Regions from separate parts of the Paenalcaligenes hermetiae genome, predicted to be linked through region 2. Evidence: riboswitches for the same ligand, from Rfam matches in the RefSeq annotation. Region 2 holds a riboswitch; the other holds the start of a gene.
The links. A riboswitch is a leader RNA that binds a small molecule or an ion and turns the genes downstream of it on or off. The one in region 2 is predicted to bind S-adenosylmethionine.
Positions count from the first base shown of each region.

Region 1 (11,602 bases), on a different contig from region 2:
GGGATTGCGCAAATTGCGGCTCAAGCTGGCTATACCGTGTATTTGTTTGATACACGAGCTGAGGCAGTGACGGCGGCACAAAAGCAATTACAGGCCATTTGGCAACGTCAGGTAGAAAGAGGGCGTATGACCTCTGAGCAAACGGAAGCCGCCTATGCGTTGATTCAGCCTTGTTCCCAGTTAGAGCAGTTAGCTGATTCGGACTTAGTGGTCGAGGCGATTGTTGAAAACTTAAAGATCAAACAAGAGGTCTTTCAAAATCTAGAAGCCTTAGTCTCAGAGACATGCATTTTGGCTTCAAATACCTCGTCTTTATCGATTACAGCTATTGCACAGGCATGTCAGCGTCCAGAGCGGGTAGCTGGCTTCCATTTCTTTAATCCGGTGCCTTTGATGAAGGTGGTCGAGGTGATCGAGGGGTTACGCACCGATCCACAAGTATGTGAACAGTTAGTAGCCATGGCAAAAGCCATGGGACATACGCCGGTTCGAGCAAAAGACATGCCTGGTTTTATTGTGAATCACGCTGGGCGACCCATGAATATTGAGGGCTTAAAAATCGCTCAAGAGCAGGTGGCTGATTTTGCTACCATTGACGCTATTATGCGTGAGCAGGCTGGGTTTAGAATGGGGCCTTTTGAGCTGATGGATTTAACAGCTTTGGATGTATCGCATCCGGTCATGGAGTCTATTTACAATCAGTTCTACCAAGAGCCGCGCTTTAGACCCTCTCCTATTACGGCAATACGGTATGCAGGGGGTATTTTAGGGCGTAAAACAGGAGAAGGCTTTTACCGATACGAGGACGGTAAAAAGCAATTGCCCGAGGAACCTGCTATTCCTGCTTTAGATGCTGGGGTCAAGGTTTGGCTTGTGCCTCATCATGCAGAAGGTTATGAGCGGGCTCAAGCGCTTTTGCAACGCTTAGATGTAGAGCTGGTTGAAGCAGAAGAGGCGCCAGAGGATGCACTGTTGGTCGCAACGCCTTTTGGCGAGGATGTAGCTACGATTGTGGCGCATTTTGGTTTGGATGCAACGCGTACGGTGGCCTTGGACACCGCTTTTGGTTTAGAAGTCGGACAGCGACGTGTAGTGATGCGCTCTTTGTTGACCGCAGATGAGTGGGTGCAGACAGCGCGAGCCATTTTTGGTAGCGATGGCTCTCCTGTAAGTGTAATTGAGGACTCAGCTGGTTTTGTCGCACAGCGTTTGGTGGCATCCATTGTGAATGGCGCGTGTGATATTGCGCAGCAGGGGATCGCGAGCGCGGAGGATATCGATACTGCTGTATCCTTGGGGTTAGGCTACCCGAAAGGAGGTCCTTTAGCGTTAGGAGACGCGTTAGGAGCAGAGATGTTGCTTGAGATTTTACAGTCTATGCAAATGATTACTGGTGATATGCGTTATCGCCCGAGTTTGTGGTTGCAGCGCCGAGTGCAGCTAGGCGTGTCATTAAAAACCAGCCGTCGCGTATAAAAACGCCTGCAATAAAAAAGCTCGCCCCATGTGTTGAGCAGGGGGCGAGCTTTTTAATGGAAAGAACAATTAGCGCACTTGCTCAATCATGTAGAGAATAGCATCGCGTAAATCATCGTCGGAGGCATTCATGGCTGTGCCACGTGGAGGCATGGCGCCCTTACCTGTGATGGCCACTTGTAGCATGGTATCTAAACCTGTTTCGATATAAGGCGCCCAGGCGTCTTTGTCACCGAATTTAGGCGCACCGGCAACCCCCGAGCCGTGGCAAGCGAAACAAGCGGCATCATAAAGCTTTTTGCCCGCAGCAAGTTGTTCCTCGGTAGCGGCGGGGATGGCGTTATCGCCAGAAGTGGCGGCTGCTGTGGTTTCAGCGCTGTCATCAGCAGCTGAATCGGTTTTTTGTTCGTTGGCATCGGCCTGCTGTGCGGGGGCTTCAGTTTGGTTATCGCCGGGCTCAGCAAAGCCAGCACCTGCTTCGTTGGCCATGTAGACCATGGCTCGCTCAACCTCTAGGTCATCCAGGGTAGTGTTACCACCCTTGGCTGGCATAGCGCCTTTACCGTTAAGTGCAACTTGGAGCATAGTTTCGTAGCCGGCAGCAATATAAGGTGCCCAAGCGTCTTTGTCACCAAATTTAGGTGCCCCAGCTACACCTGTGGCGTGACAGGTTGTACAGGTGGCATCGTAGACCTCTTTACCCGTTTTAAGGGGCCGGTCGGCCTCGACGATATTAAGGGCAAATTGAGCCACGGGTTGAATACGGGCAGCGACGCTTTCGGATGTGTCAGGGCGTGCTTTACCCATACGCAGGTCGTTGGTGTTGCTGTCTATGTAGAACATAGCGGCGCCAACCACAAGCAAAAAGAGAATGGATAGCCAGAAAATGCGGGCTGGGTTTTTGACGTGCACAGATTGTTTATCGTCGTTATTGTGATTTTGTTGTTCCGTAAGGCTCATAGTCGGATCCTGCGAATTCGTACTAAGTGGGGCTGGCGGACCACCGAAAAATGGACTTACTGGGGCCGCAAGATTGATAGTAAATAGAGTATACCAACCGGTAATTATAGCGAACTAAATCGGCTATGGGGTGGCATTGTTGTACTAGGTGAGCAGTTAAAAATAAAAATAGACTAAACAAAAAGTCAGATACAGGGTAAAATAGCTTTTTTGCGCCCGTAGTTCAATGGATAGAATTAGAGTTTCCGAAGCTCTCGATCCAGGTTCGATTCCTGGCGGGCGCGCCAAAAACAAAGACCCGCGACGGGTCTTTTTGTTTTTTAGGCATCTAATAATGCCTGATATTTTTGTAAGTACACCTCAAAAGATTGATCTTTTTCGGCAGCCTCTATTTGTTGTTGGGCTGCAATCGAGTCGGTGGCCGCTTGCTCAAACTCTTGCTGTAGCTCGGCCGAAAAAGGCAAATCTAATAAGTGGTTTTTGTGCGCTAGGCTTTGGGCGTAGGTGTAATCCACAAAACTTTGCCCAGACTCGGATATTTGCTTGAGGACACGAGCAGAAGGGCACAGGCTAGCATCTTGGATTTTGGCCATTTGGGCATCCAGCGCTGCCTGATAGAGCGGTTGCTCTGCCCCTTTGTCGAAAAGCGCCGCATAGGGTTGCATGGCAAGGATTAAATCTTCTCCCCAGCTTTTTAGCTCCACGTCTTGCTTGTTTTGATTACGTAGTAGCAGCCCGGGCTTACGACCCTCGACAACCACTTTAGCAAAGTTGTTTTTACTGTCTTGGCAGAATCCACCATCAGGAAAGACGGGGCTAGGCTCGGTAGCACAAAATAATAAAAACACATCCAAAAAGCGTGCGGTTTCCGCTGATAGACCGATAGGATCAAAGGGGTCAATATCTAAGCAGCGCACTTCAATGTATTCCACGCCACGGTTAGCTAAAGCGCTAGAAGGGCGCTCATTGGCTTTAGGCGTGCGTTTAGGGCGAATATTGGAATAGTATTCGTTTTCGATTTGAAGAATATTGGTGTTGAGTTGGATCCATTCGCCATTACGGTGCGTACCAATATCCGCATATGCCGGCCAGCTTGTGGTAGCGGCACGACGCATGCGTAGTAAAAATGTATCCAGATCGTTGTAACAGAGCTGGAGCTCGGCCTGCGCCTCTTTGTTTTGATAGCCAAGATCACTCATGCGCAAGCTAGTTGCCCAAGGCAGACAATAGGTATCAGGCGCAATTTTTTCTAATGGGAGCTGGTGCTCACCCAGAAAATCCTTGGACACGGCTGGCGAGGCGCCGAACAAATACATAAGTAGCCAAGAATAACGCGTGAAATTGCGAATCAAAGCTAAATAGCCATTGGAGCGTTGCTCTTGGAAGGTGCGCCCGTCAATTTGTAATAAAGGCCAAATACGGTCGGGCAGCGAGTAGTTGTAGTGCACGCCGGCAATACATTGCATGCGCTTACCATAGCGCTCTGCTAAGCCGCGTCGATAGACGTGCTTGAACATACCGGTGTTGGAAGTGCCATACCAACCGATTTGAATATCGGCCTCTTCGGGTAAGTGAGCAGGCATCGATTGATTCCAGATGATTTCATCACCCAAGTGGCGTACGACAAATTGGTGCACATGTTGTAGCTCTGTACGTAAATCCTCAACAGAGGCATAGGGAGCGGTAATTAGCTCCAAGAGGGCTTCAGCATAGTCCGTGGTGATACGGCTGTTGCACAAGGTTGAGCCCAAGGCAACAGGGTGAGGGGTAGAGGCAAGAAAAGCAGAGTGATCTACCCGGAGCCCTTCTTTTTCAACTCCCCGACGGATGTCGCTCAGGAGGGTTAAATTTGAAGCAAGGGCTTTTATTGGATTCTGGCTCAATGTCATTACCTACGTTCACTTATTATCCGACTTATGATGTGGTCGATTGTAATGCGCAATCCAAATAAAGGGAAAGACACACGTAGGGAGGCTAGGGGGACGTCGGTTTTTAGCCGCTTTTTGTGACAGGGGGTTCGATGGGCAGCTTGATTAAGGACAGGTGATAGGCTTTGCTAATGGCTGCGGCGCGGTTAGAAACATTGAGTTTATGATATGCATTATGCAAGTGGTACTGCACAGTGTGATGCGTAAGTCCCAGAGCTTTGCCTGCCTCAACATTGGTTTTTCCTAGAGCGATGAGTTGTAAGCAGGCGATTTCTCTCAAGCTTAGTTCTTCGTTCATACATTAACCTCAGTATCATGAAAATGACAAATTATGACTTCGATGCCATTGTTTAAGTCTTTTTTAAAATACTCAAGATCTGAGAGGCTGGTATTAACCCTAGGGGATTTTATTTAGCTCAAACTCTTGTTTTAGGGGCATGACGGGATTTTTGTTTTCGAAGGTGCTAAACTATTTGCTTGTCTTTTTTGTTGGCGCCGATTTGCTTGATCCGCTTGCGGGCGCTCCATAAATCCAGCTAAAGAGGTCCGTCTATGGTCTCCAATACAGCTTCTATTATTATTCCTGATGGCTCGGTCGGTGTGGTTCAACCCGAGATTATTGCTTTTGATGAGCCGTTGCACTTGTCTAGTGGTCAGGTTCTACCCCAGTATGAGCTCGCCATTGAAACCTACGGTCAGCTTAATGACGATCGTAATAATGCCGTCCTGATTTGTCATGCTTTAAACGCCTCACATCATGTAGCGGGCATTGATCCAAATGACCCTAAAAATATCGGTTGGTGGGACAACATGGTTGGCCCGGGTAAAGCCGTTGATACAGATCGCTTTTTTGTGATCGGTGTCAATAATATTGGATCTTGCTTTGGCTCTACGGGTCCAGCCTCAATCAACCCAGAAACTGGTAAACCTTGGGGCGCAGATTTTCCGTTATTAACCGTCGAGGACTGGGTGCATGCCCAAGCGCGTTTAGCGGATTACTTAGGGATCAAAAAATTTGCTGCTGTCATGGGTGGGTCTTTAGGTGGTATGCAGGCGTTAAGCTGGGCGATCACCTGCCCAGATCGCTTAGAAAATTGCATTGTGATTGCTAGCACTCCTCGCCTTACTGCCCAGAACATCGCCTTTAACGAGGTAGCACGTCGTGCCATTATTACGGATCCTGAGTTTTATGATGGAGACTATTACAGTCGTAATACTGTGCCCAAGCGAGGTTTATCTGTGGCGCGTATGGTTGGGCATATTACTTATCAGTCAGACGAGGTCATGGCAGAAAAGTTTGGTCGTGCACAGCGCGATCCTAAAGAAGATGGACAGTACCGCTATGATTATGGCGTAGAGTTTGAGGTCGAGTCTTACTTGCGCTATCAAGGCGAAAAATTCTCTAAGTATTTTGATGCGAATACTTATTTGTTGATTACGCGTGCTTTGGATTATTTTGATCCGGCACGCGCCCATAACGGGGATTTGGCACGTAGCTTAGAGGCCGTTAAAGCCAAGTTTTTATTAGTTTCTTTCACGACAGATTGGCGGTTTACACCAGAGCGCTCACGTGAAATTGTGCAAGCGTTGCTTAAAAACAAAAGAACGGTCACTTATGCGGAGATCGATGCCCCCCATGGGCACGATGCTTTTTTATTAGATGATCGTCGTTATCACGGTGTGGTGCAGGGCTATTATGATCAAATCGCCGAGCAATTGGGCCTAGGGCCGCGGCAACGCACTACAGGAGTTCTGGCATGAGTCATCAGCAATCCGTACAGCCAGTGAGCTTAGCGCAACGCCCAGATTTAGCACGTATTGCAAGTTGGATTGAGCCATCGACCCATGTATTGGATTTAGGTTGTGCTGACGGTAAATTATTGGCGTATTTGCAGCGTACTAAAAATGTACAAGGCACCGGTATAGAGCGCGATCCCCAAGCGGTGGTAGCCAGTGTGCGTCGGGGGGTGCCTGTGATTCAACAGGATCTAGAAGAGGGTCTGGCCTTATTTGAGGACCAGCATTTTGATACGGTGGTCCTGTCTAAAACGCTGCAGTCTATGTTAAATACCGAACATATTTTGCGAGAAATGGCGCGTGTGGCGCGCTATGGCATTGTGTCTTTTCCCAACTTTGGTTATTGGACGCATGGCTTATCGATTTTAGCTGGGCGTATGCCTGTCTCTAAAGAAATGCCTTATGAGTGGTATGACACGCCCAATATCCACTTATGTACCCTAAAAGACTTTCAGGATTTGGCCAAATCCTTAGGTTTAATTATCACGGACAGAGTGGTTTTTAATGGTAAAAAAGAACTTCGCTTTTTACCTGGGCTGCGTGGTACCCTAGCCGTATATCGTTTCGAGTCGCCTTTTGCCCCCTCTTTGTAGTGATCATGCATCGTGTCTAATGTCTACCTAAACCCGCGTGTTGCGGCTTTATTTGTTTTAGGTTTTGCCAGCGGGTTGCCCCTGGCCCTAACTAGTGGCACTTTACAAGCATGGGCTACAGTAGAGCAGGTTTCATTGCGTGATATTGGTTTTTTAACGCTAGTTGGTTCAGCGTATACGCTTAAGTTTCTTTGGGCACCGTTTATTGATCGGTATACGGTGCCCTTTTTAGGGCGCCGTCGGGGGTGGATGGCGCTAAGCCAACTGTTGTTAGGTGTATCTATCGCGGCGATGGGGTTATTTAATCCCAGTCACCAACTCGGCGTCATCGCTTTATTAGCGGTATTTGTGGCTTTTATGTCGGCGACCCAAGATATTGCTTTTGATGCCTATAGTACAGATGTGTTACGCGCGCAGGAGCGGGCGGCGGGTGCGGCGGTAAAAGTGTTAGGTTATCGCTTAGCGATGATTGTTTCTAGCGGTTTTGCTTTAGTGATTGCTGATCAGTGGCTAGGGTGGAATGGCATGTATATGCTGATGGGCGCTTTAATGCTGGCGTGTGCTATTGCTACTTTTTTAGCCCCAGAGCCTGAGCGTGTCGTGTCTGCACCCCATTCATTACGGGAAGCCGTGGTGGCGCCTTTATTAGCTTTTTTTAAACGTCCCGAAGCTATTAGCATTCTCGTGTTGATTGTGTTGTATAAGCTAGGTGATGCCTTTGCTGGTGCATTATCGACCACTTTTTTAATCCGTGGTGCGGGATTTTCGGCGACGGAAGTGGGAACAGTCAATAAAATTTTTGGGCTGGCGGCCACGATTATTGGGGCATTGGTTGGCGGTGGCCTGATGGCTAAATTGGGCTTGTATCGATCCTTGATGCTTTTTGGCTTATTGCAAGCCGTGTCTAATTTTGGTTATTGGTGGTTATCGGTTTCCGAGCCCAATCTTTGGTTTATGGGGGCGGTAGTTGCCATTGAGAATTTGTGCGGGGGTATGGGGACCGCGGCTTTTGTGGCCTTATTGATGGCTTTATGTCATCAGCAGTTTTCGGCTACGCAGTTTGCATTATTATCGGCATTATCGGCGGTAGGGCGTACTTATTTAGCCGGTCCGTTAACCCCGCTATTTGTTGAGCATTTAGGTTGGTCTACTTTTTTTATTATTACCGTTTTGTTGGCTTTACCCGGCTTATGGCTGCTTTGGCGTAAACGTCACATCATCTTAGCTTTAGACGCAAGCTCGCATTGATATGTTACTGCTCACTTTTTATTTAATCGCGATTACAGCAGAAGCAATGACGGCCGCTTTAGCCGCTGGTCGGCGTGACATGGATTGGGTGGGGGTATGTGTGATTGCATGTATTACTGCCTTAGGTGGGGGCTCGGTACGTGATGTGTTGCTGGGGCACTACCCGCTAACATGGGTAAAACACCCCGAGTATTTATGGATGACAGCAGGGGCTGCCATCTTTACAGCCCTGACAGCACGCATGATGCGTCATTTACATAAGCTTTTCTTGGCGTTGGACGCATTGGGTTTAGTGACGTTTACGGTGATTGGTTGTCAGATTGCGATTGAGATGGAGCTGCCTGTCACGATTATTTTATTAAGTGGCATGATTACAGGATGCGCAGGTGGGGTATTACGCGATATTTTGTGTAATGATATTCCGCTGTTATTTCGCAAAGAGATGTACGCCAGTGTATCCATGGTGACAGGTGGTTTGTACATGCTAGCGATTCATTTTGAGTTAAATGAATTAGCTAGCATGTTAGTGCCGATGGGGGTGGGCTTGTTATTTCGTTTTTTGGCTTTGCGTTTTAACTGGCAGATGCCGCAATTTGTTTATCGTGACGATTGGAAATAATCACAACCAGTTTAAACCCTGTAGCAGCTCCAGCACCAATGGCATCAATAGCGCGGTGAGGATACCTGTTACGCTCATGGCTAATGCAGCAAAGGCCCCCATGGTTTCATTGATCTGGATCACACGAGCGGTACCAATCGCATGAGCAGAAACCCCTGTAGCCACCCCACGTACAATAGGGTTGTTGAGCTTGAGTAAATAAAAAACAGGGGTAGCTAAAATACTGCCAATAATACCGGTAAAAGCCACAGACACCGCGGTTAAGGAAGGCTGTCCACCAAAATGATCGGAAATGGCCATCGCGATTGGCATGGTCGCGGATTTAGGCATTAAAGAAATTACCATTTCAGGACTAGCCCCTAGAGCAAGAGTAAGTATGGCACTACTGACTAAGCCGGTAAGCGCTCCAACGACTAAGGTGATGCTCAGCGGACGCCAGAGTAGCTTAAGCTTAGGGAGCTGGTTGTAGAGGGGGATGGCGAGCGCTACGGTAGCTGGTCCAATTAAAAAATGAATAAATTGCGCCCCCTCAAAATAGGTTTCGTAGGGGGTGTCTGTAAGCAATAAAATCCCTACAATTGCACAGACCGAGGTGAGCACCGGCAAAACAAAGGGACTTGAGTGGCAGCGTCTATATAAATAAAGTGAAGCTAAATACACGCAAAGCGTTAAGGTCAGCCATAACAAAGGGGTATCGGCTAAAAATACCCAAATTCTAAAAAAGTCTTCACGAATCATGGGTTAACTGCGCCTTTTAAGTAACCAGGTTAAGCAGTAGGCGGTGACCACTAGCGTGATGACCGTTGCCAGAATACCTGCTACGACAAAAGCGACCCATTCATCCTGGATGCGATGAAAATACAGCATTACACCAGAGACGGCAGGAATAAATAACAACATTAAGTGCTGGATCAAGGTGTTAGCGGTGGTTTGTAATGCTGCTGGCACTTGCTTACGTATAACAAGGGCAGCAAATAAAAGTAGCATGCCCATCAGTGGACCAGGTAGGGGAATACGTAAGCTTTGTACTAAGATTTCACCTAGTAGCTGAAACACAAAAAGCGAGGCAAAAGCAAGAATAATGGGCATTTATTCGATGGGGGCAGTGTTGTAAGGGGTGGCTACCCAGGTGCGCCAACGTAGTTCCAGCCCTTCGGGTAAGTACACCACGACGGGTAAACTGCTGTTGTATTGCAAAAGAGAGCCATTGCTATGAACAGGGATAAACTGCAAGGTTTTTTTGTCGTCAGGGCATGCCATGCGAGTTTGTACGGGACCATCAAGCTCACTGAGCTTATAGTAATTATAGCCCCAACCTTCTAGGGTTTTTTCTTCGAACACACCGGTGAAGTGCGAGGTATTACAGTCCGCCTCTTGAACTTTTCCCGGCAAAAGTTCGATTTTCAGGTTATTTTCGTAATTACCTATAGGTAGATGAATAACGTGACGGCTATAACCGTCGGGAGCAGCTGGAAAAGCCTCGAGTAAAGGGGTTTCTTGGGCAAGTGCAACGGTACTGGATAAAAGCGTTACACTGAATAGATAACCTAAGGGTTTAAGCCATGTGTATAAAGAATAAGCGTGCCGCATAATCAAACCTATGGGATAAAAAGAATAATGCAACCGTACCACGAACTGAATCACAACGAATAGTCCTGTCATCGACTTGGGGCTATTCATGAAAATGGAGGATCTTTGCATGTTGTCTTTACACGCCATTGACCAACGCATGCAACACGCTTTGGCATCTGGGGATTTACAGCCTATTGAGTTTCAAGCACATCAGGTTCCCGCCAAAGATATGTTGTTTCATGTTTGCTGGGTTCCAGCATTATCAGTTAAAGACAAAAGCAAACCAGCAGGATTCCCCGGGGGGCCTAGGGATCCTAATTTTAATCCTTTTTTGCCCCCAGATCCGCAGCTCACCGTAGGAAAATTGGGTGATTATCATCATGTTGTGCTAAATAAATTTCCGGTTTGTGCGCATCATTTAGTTTTACCGCGTATTGAGTTTGCGGAGCAGTGTAGCGTATTACAATACGAGGATTTTTTAGCTTGGGCATGGCTTTTAACAGAGCTACAAGGCTTAGGTTTTTATAATGGGGGCGAGGAGGCAGGAGCGAGCCAGCGTCATTTGCACGTGCAGTGGATTCCTCCAGCTGTAGATAATGCCAGTTTATTGCCTTTTGTACAGGTGTTGGATGCCGATCAGGATCTGGTTATTCAGTCCCATCCCTGCTGGGGGTTTCGTCATGCTTTTATTTATGTTGGGCTAAGCGAGGATGCACATGAATATGCTCGTAACTTATATCAGGCCTACCAACTAGGTTGTCAAAAGCTGGGTTTACAGTGTGATGATCAGGGGTTGATGCCACCAATGAATATCTTGGTGCAGGATGGCTGGTTATTGATTGTGCCACGCGTTTATGAACAGATACATGATATCCCTCTGAATGCTTTATCGTTTGCGGGCATGATTTATGTGCGCGAACAGGAGCATATTGACCTGGTAAAAACTAAAGGGGTATTACCTTTATTAGCAGCTGTTACTCGTGTATAAGTTGTTGAAAAATTTAAAAAATTTTTTTTGTTTTTTGTAAAAACTAGACGTGCAGCGCGAAGCTCGTTACAATGCCTAAGCGCTGTTTGGCTAATTTTTAGCCAATAAGTGATATAGAGCAGGTGCATAATAAATGGATTGGTTCCATTTCTTATTCACCTCGATTGTGTGTAGGGTGGGTGGTTCTACATCCACCATGCTCTATGGCGCCTACACGAACCTAGTTGTTTGTTACGCATCGCTAGTCCCCTTAATAGGGGGCGGGCTGCTTGCGTCTTTAACTAAGCTTTTGTGTAGGCAATGGGGTGAGTGCCGCCCATCGTATCGATGCGCAAACGGCACGGTGTCAGGTTCAAAATGAATCCAATAAGAACCCTGTACACACACAGAGGATTGATAAAAACATGCAAGAGACAGAGTT
Region 1 covers NZ_BAABKD010000009.1:266,462-278,063, reverse strand. Annotated here, with positions in the region: gene ABD980_RS07060 (3-hydroxyacyl-CoA dehydrogenase) at 1-1,476, shown strand, start outside; gene ABD980_RS07055 (c-type cytochrome) at 1,546-2,436, opposite strand; tRNA gene ABD980_RS07050 (tRNA-Arg) at 2,649-2,723, shown strand; gene gshA (glutamate--cysteine ligase) at 2,757-4,325, opposite strand; gene ABD980_RS07040 (response regulator transcription factor) at 4,429-4,662, opposite strand; SAM riboswitch at 4,847-4,925, shown strand; gene metX (homoserine O-succinyltransferase MetX) at 4,917-6,125, shown strand; gene metW (methionine biosynthesis protein MetW) at 6,122-6,754, shown strand; gene ABD980_RS07025 (muropeptide transporter) at 6,767-8,002, shown strand; gene ABD980_RS07020 (trimeric intracellular cation channel family protein) at 8,004-8,621, shown strand; gene ABD980_RS07015 (LrgB family protein) at 8,622-9,359, opposite strand; gene ABD980_RS07010 (CidA/LrgA family protein) at 9,363-9,710, opposite strand; gene ABD980_RS07005 (ecotin) at 9,711-10,322, opposite strand; gene ABD980_RS07000 (ATP adenylyltransferase family protein) at 10,321-11,181, shown strand; gene ABD980_RS06995 (sodium:solute symporter family protein) at 11,586-11,602, shown strand, end outside.
Region 1: another riboswitch for S-adenosylmethionine. It lies ahead of metX (homoserine O-succinyltransferase MetX); the one in region 2 lies ahead of ABD980_RS11005 (hypothetical protein).

Region 2 (11,602 bases):
TCTTCCTCTTGTTCAAGCCATATTAGCTTGTTGTGTTCATTGAGCGCTAAACGATAGCTAGAATAAGGGATACGCTCGGAAAATAAACGGGAAATTTCTTGCGCTAACGTAGGGCTATGGATCACAAACCCGAGTTCGGTATTAAGGTTGGCCGAGCGTGGATCAAAGTTAAATGAGCCAATAAACACACGCTCCCCATCCATGGCAAAGGTTTTAGCGTGTAGGCTGGAGCCAGAACTGCCAAAAGGATTTTTGCCCTTTTTGTTTAAGTTACCAGACGAAAGTTTTTTCAGCTCATAAATTTCTATACCGGCACGGAGCATGGCTTTACGTCGTTTGATATAACCGGCATGAACCGCCGCTACATCCGTGGCTTCGTATGAGTTGGTTAGTATACGAACTGGAATGTTTTTTTGGCGCAAACGCTCAAAACCGCGCACACCGGTTTTTGTTGGGACAAAATAAGGCGAGATTAAATCAACTTGTAGCGCTGGGGTACCAATAGCATGGTGCAACTGGTAGGACAGCATTTGCTTAGCGTTGGCTTTACCCTCGGCTTTAATGGGATCGTCACTGACCATTTCGGTTTTGACCCACTCTACGTCAAGACGCTGCTGCAGTAGTTCTTGGACTAGCTCGGTATCACGTAAAACATGTAAGTAGCGCTGTGTGCGATCTGGGTTTTGTTTAAGCACCTGACCTAGATCCAGGTCATCAAGGGTATCGGTAGGTTTGAGCTTGACGATTTGGTCAATAGGGTAGGCCAACGGGCTAGCCCAGTAGCGATCAAAATCGTAAGACACGTCTTGTACCACGGCGCCAAAGGCTAATACGTCTAAATCCGCAAACAAGGTTTGATCCGTAGCACCAAAATATTCGTCACCAATATTACGTCCCCCTACCACCGTGGCCATATTATCCACTGTAAAAGACTTATTGTGCATGCGGTGATTTAAGCGGTAAAAATCGGTCAGATAACCAATAGCTTTGGGGCGGCGTATGACAAAAGGGTTAAATAAACGCACCTCAAAATTGGGGTGCGTATTCAGCAGAGCGAGCTCACGATCAAGCTTGCGGATCCCATTGTCATCGAGCAAAAGGCGAACACGTACCCCTCTCTCCGCCGCATTGTGCAGGTTCTGTAAAAGCATCATTCCGGTAGTGTCGGCACGCCAAATGTAATATTGCACATCTAGGGATTTTTCTGCAGCATGAATCAGCAAAGCACGTACGGCAAAAGCATCATGCGCATCGGGTAACGCTCGAACACCGCTCAGGCCAGGGTGTGCATTAATTAAAGGTTGTAGCGCTTGCCCAAGTCGAGTGTTAGCCGCCTCTTCGGCTGAAATGGCTTGACTAGGAGTGCGTTCAGACAAAGGGGGTAAAGCGCAGCCAGAGATAAACGCTACCGAGGCACAGATAGTGGCAAGGCGGTGTTTATAAAAAGCAGGTAACAGCGGTCGTCGATGAAACATAACTATCAGCCAAGAAGAGAGGGTGTGGTTTTAGATCATAAACGAAAAAAACCGCCTAGATAAGAAATCTAGGCGGCTTAGGCGTAACCATCATGTTTTTGTGAAAATTAACCATCAACTTGCATTAATAGGATGGCTAAAATTAAAAGCATAATCCCAAAGACAATAGTACGATTCATGGGTTGGTCTAAAAACCACCATGTGGCTAAAGCGGTTCCAGCAATGGATAGCACCCCCCAAGCTGTATACGCCACAAAAAGAGGCATACCTTGAACGGCAATAGCTAAAAGAGCAAAAGCCGCCATAATCAGTACAATAGCGGCGACGCCCCAGACTTTCTTTTTAAAGCCGTTTGAGATAGCCAAAGCCAGATTGGCTAACACATCTAGCACGACAGAGCTCAATAAGAAGGCAAAGTGAATGCTCACACAGCCTCCTGTTCAAGTTCCTCTTCTTGTTGGTAGCCACGATGAATGACGGCAATCCCGATCAAAGACAACACAATACCTGTTGCTTGAATCATGGAGATTTGCTCTTGCAGCCACAAATAAGAAACAAAAGCGATCAGCACCATGCCTATACCTTCCCACGCGGCGTTAGCAAAAGTAACGGGTATACGTATGGTGGCTCGACTTAAAAACAGATAAGATAGACCGACTGCCAACATGGCGATGATAGTACCAGCGAGTAAATATCCTTCGCTGACAAAAACCTTCATGAGTGAAGTGCCAACTACTTCACCTACAATTGCGAGTGTCAAAAAGACCCAATGCATAAAAATCGTTCGGTTTAGAACGCTCCATATAATAAACACCTCTTTATGGTATAAGGTTTTTATTACAGTACCAAATCACTGAGAGACAAAATTTTTGACGGCGGAGCCAGGGTTCGGATGCGTATAGAACATATTGAGTATTTTGTAGCCACAGCTCGATTAGGCTCCATTGCTAAAGCTGCACTTTCATTAGGGCGTAGACGTAGCACAGTTAGTATGGCGATTTCCGCCTTGGAAGATGAGCTAGGCGTAAAATTATTTGAACGTACTGGAAATAGCTTGCAGCTTTCTGCCATAGGAGAAAGCATTCTGGATGATTGCCATCGGCTCTTAAGTCTGAGTTTGGGTATTAAGCAACGCTGCTTAATTGGTGATCATACACAGCGTCAAGAGTTACGAATTGGCCGAGATGATGCGTTATCTGAAGCCTTTTGGCGGCATATTATTTTACAGCTACGGCAGCGCTATCCCCACTTAAGTCTAAGCATGCGTTTTGCTTCCTCTGATGAGTTGCCCGATTTAGTCCGTCAACAACAATTGGACATTGCTTACGGCATTTCAGAAAATTTATATGATCCGGCCGATGGTTTGCACCGTCGGGTGTTAGGCAGGGTAGTGATGCGTATGATGATTGCTCATGATCACCCTTTAAGTCGTCTCCAGCATGTCACAGATACCGATTTACGCTCGCTGGCGCAAATCACCTATATGGATAGTTCTAATCAGGAGCGATTTCATCTGGAGCATGTAGGCAGTGAGCGCATTGCTTTAAGTAGCTTTGAGCTAGTGCGAGATGCTATCCGAGATGGGTTAGGCTGGGGCTACGTGCCTGAGCCTTTATTGCAGTTAGAGCAACGGGATGCTCAAGAGCTGACCACTTTACGTCATGGGCTGATGGTAACGGGTTATCCGTATTTGGTTTATAGCCGCGAGGTATTAGTTGCGGCGGGGCCGCAAAAAAACTTGTTGTCAGAAGTGAATGAATTGGTAGCAGCAGCGATGTTAGAGATTAGCTCCGAGTCCTTATTACGCTGATGTGGTAACGCGACAGGGTTGAGCCACTGTCGCGTTAAATAAAGTTTAGGCGATTTGTAATGTGCCTTTAGCATTCATGGTGAGATCAATCACATCACTGGCCGTAATGCAGAGGTATTGTGGGTCTAAATCGGCTTCGCTCATGTTGTTATGTTTCATGCATGAGCTGCATACAGCGATTTTCCCACCTAGACTCAGGTATTCCTCCAGTAAATCTTTAGCGGGTTTAAAAGCCGGGCCAATATCAATAGGGTCGGTGGCATTGGGCTTACCCAGTAAAACGGCATCAGCCATCAAAATAATAGTGCAGCTATGACCTTTGCGTGCAGCATTCACAGCCATGGTCAGCCCAATGGTTATTTTGCTTAGGTCGCCTTGGGGACCATCAAATAACGTAGCAACAAAATCAGTGGTTTGCATAAAAATTCCTAAATAGTATTAACGAGAGCAAGAGTGCGGTTTGAGCCAACCGCTAAGGGTATAGCTTAAAATGGTTGTTCCAATTAGACCAAGCCCAAAGACGCCGGCAATTAACAACCAGTCGATGGGGCCGGCTGCATCGGTAAACCCTGATGAGGAGACTTTGGCCATTAGGATTAAGGCTAACACACCGCCGACGAGCCCTATTAATTGAGAGTTAACCAAACGTTGCGATACGATGTGTTTTTCTTTTAAAAGTAGAGCGATAAACGCAATGGTCCCGCCGATTACAAGCAGTAACAAAACCCAAAGCATTGGGCCTAACATTTCTTGAAACACAGCGATAAAGACAAAGGGGTCAAGAGATTGCATAGCGGTCTCCTTTACGCGCGTCCGCGCAACATACTGATATAAGTAGGCTTGAGTGCCATAGTTTTCATCACCCAGCTTACCCATAATTCCTCTAAGGGGGCGATAATGCCGGGAAAAGAGGGAGCAAGATTGTTGTGGTAATCAAACTCGACCAACATGGCACGCCCTAAGCGGGTAATCATGGGGCAGGAAGTATAGCCATCATAAAAAGCGGTCGAAACAGTACCTTGGATATCGGCAATTAAATGGTCTATGGCGACGGGAACTTGCCACTTAACGCTGGCTGCCGTCTTGCCTTTAGGAACACCAGCAATGTCGCCCACAGCAAATACATTCGGGTAGCGGGTATGGCGTAGGGTATTTGGGTCGACCTCGACCCAGCCATCTCGAGCCCAAGGACCGGATTGCCATGGGAGCGGACTGTGCTGTATTGCAGAAGCCGCACGCATGGGGGGAATTACGTTAATAAAGTCATAATCAAGTGTTATAGGGCCATCAGGAGTGGTAAAAGTGGCGATTTGTTTATCAATATCTATAGCGGACAGCATGCGTTGGTAATGCATGGCAATATTGCGCTCTTCAAAGAGCATACGGACTTTTTCATGCACAATAGGAACGCTAAATAAAACGTGGTTGTTCGAGTTATAAATAAGCTGGGCTTTGTCTCGATGGCCTCGACGGACTAAATGGTCTTCGCAGATAAAAGTGTATTTAAGTGGTGCGCCGGCACATTTCATTTCGGTATCAGGACGTAAAAAAACACCTATGCCCCCTGTATCGGCAAACTGATCGAGAAGCTCCCACGTAGCTTGTGCTTTTTCGGGGCTATGATACATGCTACCGAGCCCAAGAGTGCCAATGCGCGAAGTGTCCATGCCCTCAATGGCGTCATAATCTAGCTGCAAGCCGGTGGCCACAATTAAATAATCATAAGGCAGTTTTTTTCCACTTTGTGTGGTGATGTGATGCGCCTCGGGGTCAAACTCCGCTACGGCCTCGTTAATGAGATTCACATTTTTCGGCACATATTGTGCGGTGCGGCTTTGTACATAAGAGGCGGGTTTAATCCCCGCCGCCACAAGAGTAAAACCCGGCTGATAGTAGTGGGCTTGGCGCGCATCAACCAGCGTGATCGTTGCGCCTTCTAGGCGTTGTGCTAGCTGATTGGCAGCGGTCAAGCCGGCGGCGCCTGCTCCGGCGATCACAATGCGTGCTTGGGTAGGGATTTTTTTTGGCGTGTGTGCCTCTGCTTTTTGAAAAAGAAGCGTGGAGCTGCTCGCCGTTAATGCACTCAATTGGAGAAAGGTGCGGCGATTCATGCGTTGAAGAGTGGGAGGAGTTAGCTGAGACATTGCTTTCCTTTAGGCCAGACGATCATAAATAATTAAACTATTTATATATATTGTTTATATATTATATATTAAGATATAATGATGGGTGTTAGCTTTTTTCTAAAGGGATGATTATGAAAAAGAATGTAGGTGGTATTGATAAGGTCCTGCGTATTTTAGTGGGGGTTGTATTGCTGCTTTTAACTTTTACTGGCACGATTGGCTTATGGGGCTGGATTGGCGTAGTGCCTTTAGTTACGGGTTTAATGGGTTACTGCCCTTTGTATCCTTTGTTGGGGCTTAACACTTGTCCGTTAAAAAATAAATAACCACAATCGTTTTCTTCTTACGTCAAAAGACTGCTGTATGCAGTCTTTTTTTTCGTGTCTAAAAGGGGTAGTATCGATGGTTTATTTGGTGGCCTACAGCAAGGCGTAAGGAGAAAACGCATGGAAAAGCTCATTGAATGGATACATGCAATTAATGCGATTGCATGGGGATCACCCATGCTGATGTTATTGGCGGGAACAGGTTTGTTTCTTACTGTTGGCTTAGGTTTTATGCCGCAGCGTAAACTGGGCTATGGGTTCAGAATGCTCTGGCAAGGGCGACGTAGCACAGAGCAGGGGGATATCAGCCCTTTTAATGCGTTGATGACCGCCTTGTCTGCCACGATTGGTACTGGGAATATTGCAGGGGTTGCGACAGCTATTTATTACGGGGGACCAGGCGCGATTTTTTGGATGTGGCTTATCGCACTCATTGGTATGGCGACAAAATTCAGTGAGGCCGCTTTAGCCGTGCATTTTCGTGAAGTTGATAAAAATGGGCATTATGTGGGTGGCCCAATGTATTACATTCGTAACGGCCTTGGGAAAAACTGGAAATGGTTAGGGGTGATTTTTGCTGTTTTTGGAATGTTGGCCGGTTTTGGTATAGGTAACAGTATTCAAGCAAACTCAGTAGCGGATGTGATGCAGTCTACGTTTAGCGTTCCACCTTTGTTCAGTGGTTTTATCATTGCTGGGCTGGTTGGGTTGGTACTGCTAGGGGGTATTAAGCGCATTGGCGAGGTGGCCGGTAAGCTCGTTCCGGTGATGGCGCTATTTTATGTAGGTGGCGGTTTATTAGTATTGATATTGCATATTGATCGCATCCCCGAAGCGGTGGGGCTAATTCTTTATCATGCTTTTAACCCTACAGCAGCCAGCGGTGGTTTTATGGGTGCCACGGTGTGGGCAGCCATCCGTTTTGGTGTGGCTCGCGGGATTTTTTCCAATGAGGCTGGGCTGGGAAGTGCACCCATTGCGCATGCTACCGCGCAAACGGATAGTCCTATTCGTCAAGGCACGGTCGCCATGTTGGGGACGTTTTTAGACACAATCGTTGTTTGTACTATTACCGCTTTAGTGATTGTGGTGACAGGCGCATGGCAAAGCGGGGAAAATGGAGCCACTTTGTCCGCCTATGCGTTTTCTCAGGGGCTAGGAGAAATTGGGCGTTACATTGTGAGTATCGGTGTTGCTCTTTTTGCTTTTACTACTATTATCGGGTGGAGTTTTTATAGTGAGAAATGCGCACAGTTTTTGTTTGGGGAGAAATCCAATCTACCTTTTCGCTTGATTTGGGTGGTGGTCATTCCTATTGGGACATGGCCTGGTATGGACTTAGCCAGTTTATGGCTAGTGGCAGATACGTTAAATGCGTTAATGGCGGTGCCGAATCTTATCGCATTGTTATTGCTTAGTCCGGTTGTATTTAAACTGACCAAAGCGTATTTTTCTCAGCATCACTAAAACCTAGTAAAAAGCTCGGTAATATGCCGAGCTTTTTACTTAAGAAACGTATTCGGTATTAGCGGTAGCGATTAATAATACGCTGTTTGCAAAGCTCTGCCACCATAGGCTGAATTTTTTCTAATAAGCTCAAGCATGTGTTTTGACCAATGCTACGCCATGCGCCCGAGGGACGTGGGCCAAATAAAGAGGGGGCGTCTGGTTGAAACGCGCCGATAAATTGGTTGCTATCCACATGGGTAATGTGCATATAGCTGGATCCAGGAACTACGCTTCCCGTAAACGTTTGGCCATCGATTTCGAACTGATAAGACATGGTATTTCCTTTTTAGCTCTTTAGCACCATGCAGGGTGAGCAAGTCGGTATAAAAAACCCATAAAAAAAGCCCGCAACAGCGGGCAGCGATATCCCATTGGTTGCGTAATGCCGCATTATTTGTCCACCTTGTGTGGGTCACAGGTTGGCATGGGGGGTAACCCCAACTCGTAATGCATAAAAACACTATAACGGTAAATAAAACCGGTTGTCAAGCGTAGGTGTCATCATACTGCTGGCTATATTGTAAATAATAATTGTTTTTATTATTGTTTTTTTATCTGGAATTAAAGTTGTTTGATAATTTAATTCATGATGTATTCATGAGAGATGAGGTATCTTTGTAAAATAATAAATAGTTATTTTAAGGCTGATTAAATGAAAAAGGTTCTCATCGCTTTTATTGCTTTATTTAGTATTTTATGGGCCTTGGACGCTTTTATGCATCCCATTGCAGGTGGTGATTTATTATGGCAGTGGCGAAATTATCTCTTGTATTACACCGGTGTTGTTTCATTTGCCTTAATGGGATTAGTAATGCTTTTGGCGACACGTCCTGTATGGGCGGAGCGTTGGGTAGGGGGCATGGATCAGGTCTATCAGCTGCATAAATGGGCAGGGATTTGGGCTGTTTTATTTGCGGTGAGTCATTGGTTAATTAAATTATCAAAGCCTCTTATTGTTGCTTTGATTGGTAATGCCAACCGAGCTACTAAAACCCCATTGCTTTCTTTTTTTTCTGACTATAAATCGTTAGCTAAGTCTCTTGGGGAATGGGCAATATATGCTGCTATTATTATGCTGGTATTGACGCTTTGGCGCTCTTTCCCCTATAAGTTTTGGCGACATTTGCATCGTATTATGCCCGTGTTGTTTTTAATGGTGGGCTTTCACGCGTTGGTTTTAATGCCGTTGTCATATTGGACACAACCCATAGGCTTTGGGCTAGTGACGATGTTGGGGTTGGGGCTATATGGTGCATGGCAGGCTCTAACCCAGCGAATAGGGATGAAACATCGTTATTTAGCGCAGGTTGTTCAGTGCGAGCTGGGCCAAGATCAGGTCTTATTTTTGCGTGCGCAAGTTGATGCGCGTTGGCCTAATCACCAGCCAGGGCAGTTTGCTTTTATTTGTTTTGATCGCCAAGAAGGGGCGCATCCTTTCACGATCGCAAGTGCTCCACATGCTGATGGTCATATTGATTTTCGTATTAAGGCGTTGGGCGACTATACGCAGAAAATGGCAGCAAAGATGCGTCCTCATATGTTTTTTGAGATAGAGGGGCCGTATGGTCAGTTTGCATTAGATCGTATTAACCTTCAGCGCGAGCAAATTTGGATTGCCGGCGGCATTGGTATTACCCCATTTATTGCTTGGCTAGAAGCTTTGATCATGCAGCCTCAAGCGGTGACTGCTCAGTTGCACTATTGTATTGATAGAGCCGAGGACAGCGCAGCCTGCCATTATTTGCAGCAATTAGCGGCGCAGTTACCTACTATTCACTTATCAATCCATGAGAGTGCTAAAGGGCAGCGCTTAACGCCCGAACTACTGATGTCAACCATGTCTACCACACAAAACTATGAGCTTTGGTTTTGCGGCCCCACAGGCTTGTTGCACGCGCTTGAAGCAACACTAAAACAAAACTTTGATCGTGAGCAGCTCACTATTCATAGCGAAGCGTTCCAAATGCGATAATGAGAGTTCGTTAGTTGTCAATTGATATGCAGAGGAATTGTTACCGGACCATCATTAATAAGATGGACCTGCATATCCGCACCAAACTGTCCCGTTTCCACGATAGGGTGGATCGCCTTGGCTTGAGTAACAAACAAATCAAATAGTGCTTTGGCTTGGGCGGGTGGGGCGGCCTGGGTAAAGCTAGGTCGATTCCCACGACGGGTGTCTGCGGCTAGGGTAAACTGGCTTACCAGTAAAAGTCCCCCACCAATTTGCCCAATATTCTGATTCATTTTTCCGTCTATATCACTAAAAATTCTTAAAGAGATAATTTTTTGCAACATTTTGTCAATTGTTGCGGGGGTGTCTGTGGGCTCAGCACAAGCAAAAACCAAAAGCCCTGCACCGATTTCCCCAGTAAGTCTTTCATTTATCATCACTTTTGCTTTTTTTACGCGTTGCACTAGACAAATCATCGTTATATACCTTGCTTTATATGGTGTTGTAGACATTAAGGGTACAATAAACATAATGTGACAGACTTCGTTACAGCGAACAAAACCTGTCTGTCTCGGAATGTATTATTGATTACCTTTGTTGGAGAGCGTCCATGAATAACATGAGTCGGCGCCAGTTTTTTAAGGTAACAGGGGGAACACTAGCCGGGTCAAGCTTGGCCATGCTAGGGGTAGCACCAACGCCTGCCGTAGCAGCGGCGCGTCAATACAAATTGACACGCATGGTCGAAACCCGCAGCACCTGTCCTTATTGTTCGGTAGCCTGTGGAATTTTACTGTATAGCCTAGGTGATGGCGCGATGAACGCCAAACCAAGTGTTGTGCACATCGAAGGGGACCATGATCACCCTGTTAACCGCGGGACACTCTGTCCTAAAGGTGCAGGTTTGGTTGATTTTATCCACAGTCCGAACCGTCTTAAATATCCCGAGTACCGCGCGCCCGGTTCCGATACGTGGCAGCGTATCTCTTGGGATGAGGCCCTAACCCGTATCGCTAAACTCATGAAAGAGGACCGCGATGCCAACTTTGTGGAAAAGACGGATGACGGCAAAACCGTAAACCGTTGGACAACCACAGGTATGCTTGCTGCCTCTGCCAGTAGTAACGAGGTGGGTTACATCACCCACAAAGTAGTTCGTACGCTGGGGATGTTGGCATTCGATAACCAAGCACGCGTTTGACACGGTCCGACGGTGGCAGGTCTTGCCCCGACGTTTGGCCGAGGTGCGATGACGAACCATTGGGTCGACATCAAAAACGCCGATGTGGTCTTAATTATGGGCGGTAACGCAGCAGAAGCTCACCCTTGCGGGTTTAAATGGGTTACTGAAGCCAAAGCTCATAACAATGCAAAACTGATTGTGGTTGATCCGCGCTTTACACGCTCTGCTTCTGTGGCGGACTTGTACGCGCCCATTCGTACCGGAACCGATATTGTGTTCTTGGGCGGTGTGATCAAATACTTATTAGATAACGACAAAATCCAACACGAGTACGTGCGTAATTACACGGACTTTAGCTTTGTGGTGCGCGAAGATTTTGACTTCGAGGACGGGATTTTCTCCGGCTATGACGAGGAAAATCGTACGTATAACAAAGACTCGTGGGATTATGAGCGTGACGAAGACGGTATGGTTGTGGTGGACCGCACTCTACAACACCCTCGTTGCGTTTATCAGCTATTGAAAAAACACTACGAGCGCTATACGCCAGAAATGGTGAATCGCGTCTGTGGTACGCCGATTGATAAATTTAATCAGGTCTGTGAGCTGCTCGCGTCTACGTCAACCCCTGATCGTGCGGGGACGATTTTGTATGCGCTTGGTTGGACACAGCACTCGATTGGCTCCCAAATCATTCGTACAGGCGCCATGATGCAGTTGTTACTAGGTAACATCGGTATCGCGGGTGGTGGTATGAACGCGTTGCGTGGTCACTCCAACATCCAAGGCCTAACCGACTTGGGTTTAATGTCAAACTTGCTGCCTGGCTACATGACGTTGCCAAACGAGGCCGAGCAAGACTTTGATGCCTATATTGCGGCGCGTGCGCCTAAACAGTTACGTCCTAACCAGCTTAGTTACTGGAGTAACTACAAAAAATTCCACGTCAGCTTGATGAAAGCCTGGTGGGGTGATCATGCACATGCTGACAATAACTTTGCTTTTGATTATTTGCCAAAGCTCGATAAGCTGTACGATATGCTACAGACCTATGAGCTCATGAACCAAGGCAAGGTCAATGGCTACATTTGTCAGGGCTTTAACCCATTAGCCGCAGCACCGAACAAAGCTAAGCTACTCAAAGGCTTCTCTAAACTAAAATACATGGTGATCATGGATCCATTAGTGACAGAGACCTCTGAATTCTGGCGAAATGTTG
Region 2 covers NZ_BAABKD010000011.1:376,696-388,297, reverse strand. Annotated here, with positions in the region: gene ABD980_RS11050 (phospholipase D family protein) at 1-1,475, opposite strand, end outside; gene ABD980_RS11045 (SMR family transporter) at 1,583-1,903, opposite strand; gene ABD980_RS11040 (DMT family transporter) at 1,900-2,250, opposite strand; gene ABD980_RS11035 (LysR family transcriptional regulator) at 2,368-3,285, shown strand; gene ABD980_RS11030 (DsrE family protein) at 3,331-3,705, opposite strand; gene ABD980_RS11025 (DUF5368 domain-containing protein) at 3,724-4,077, opposite strand; gene ABD980_RS11020 (NAD(P)/FAD-dependent oxidoreductase) at 4,089-5,429, opposite strand; gene ABD980_RS11015 (YgaP-like transmembrane domain) at 5,543-5,737, shown strand; gene ABD980_RS11010 (alanine/glycine:cation symporter family protein) at 5,858-7,204, shown strand; gene ABD980_RS11005 (hypothetical protein) at 7,263-7,520, opposite strand; SAM riboswitch class V at 7,523-7,589, opposite strand; SAM-I-IV-variant riboswitch at 7,608-7,702, opposite strand; gene ABD980_RS11000 (ferredoxin reductase family protein) at 7,899-9,218, shown strand; gene dtd (D-aminoacyl-tRNA deacylase) at 9,236-9,676, opposite strand; gene fdnG (formate dehydrogenase-N subunit alpha) at 9,811-11,602, shown strand, end outside.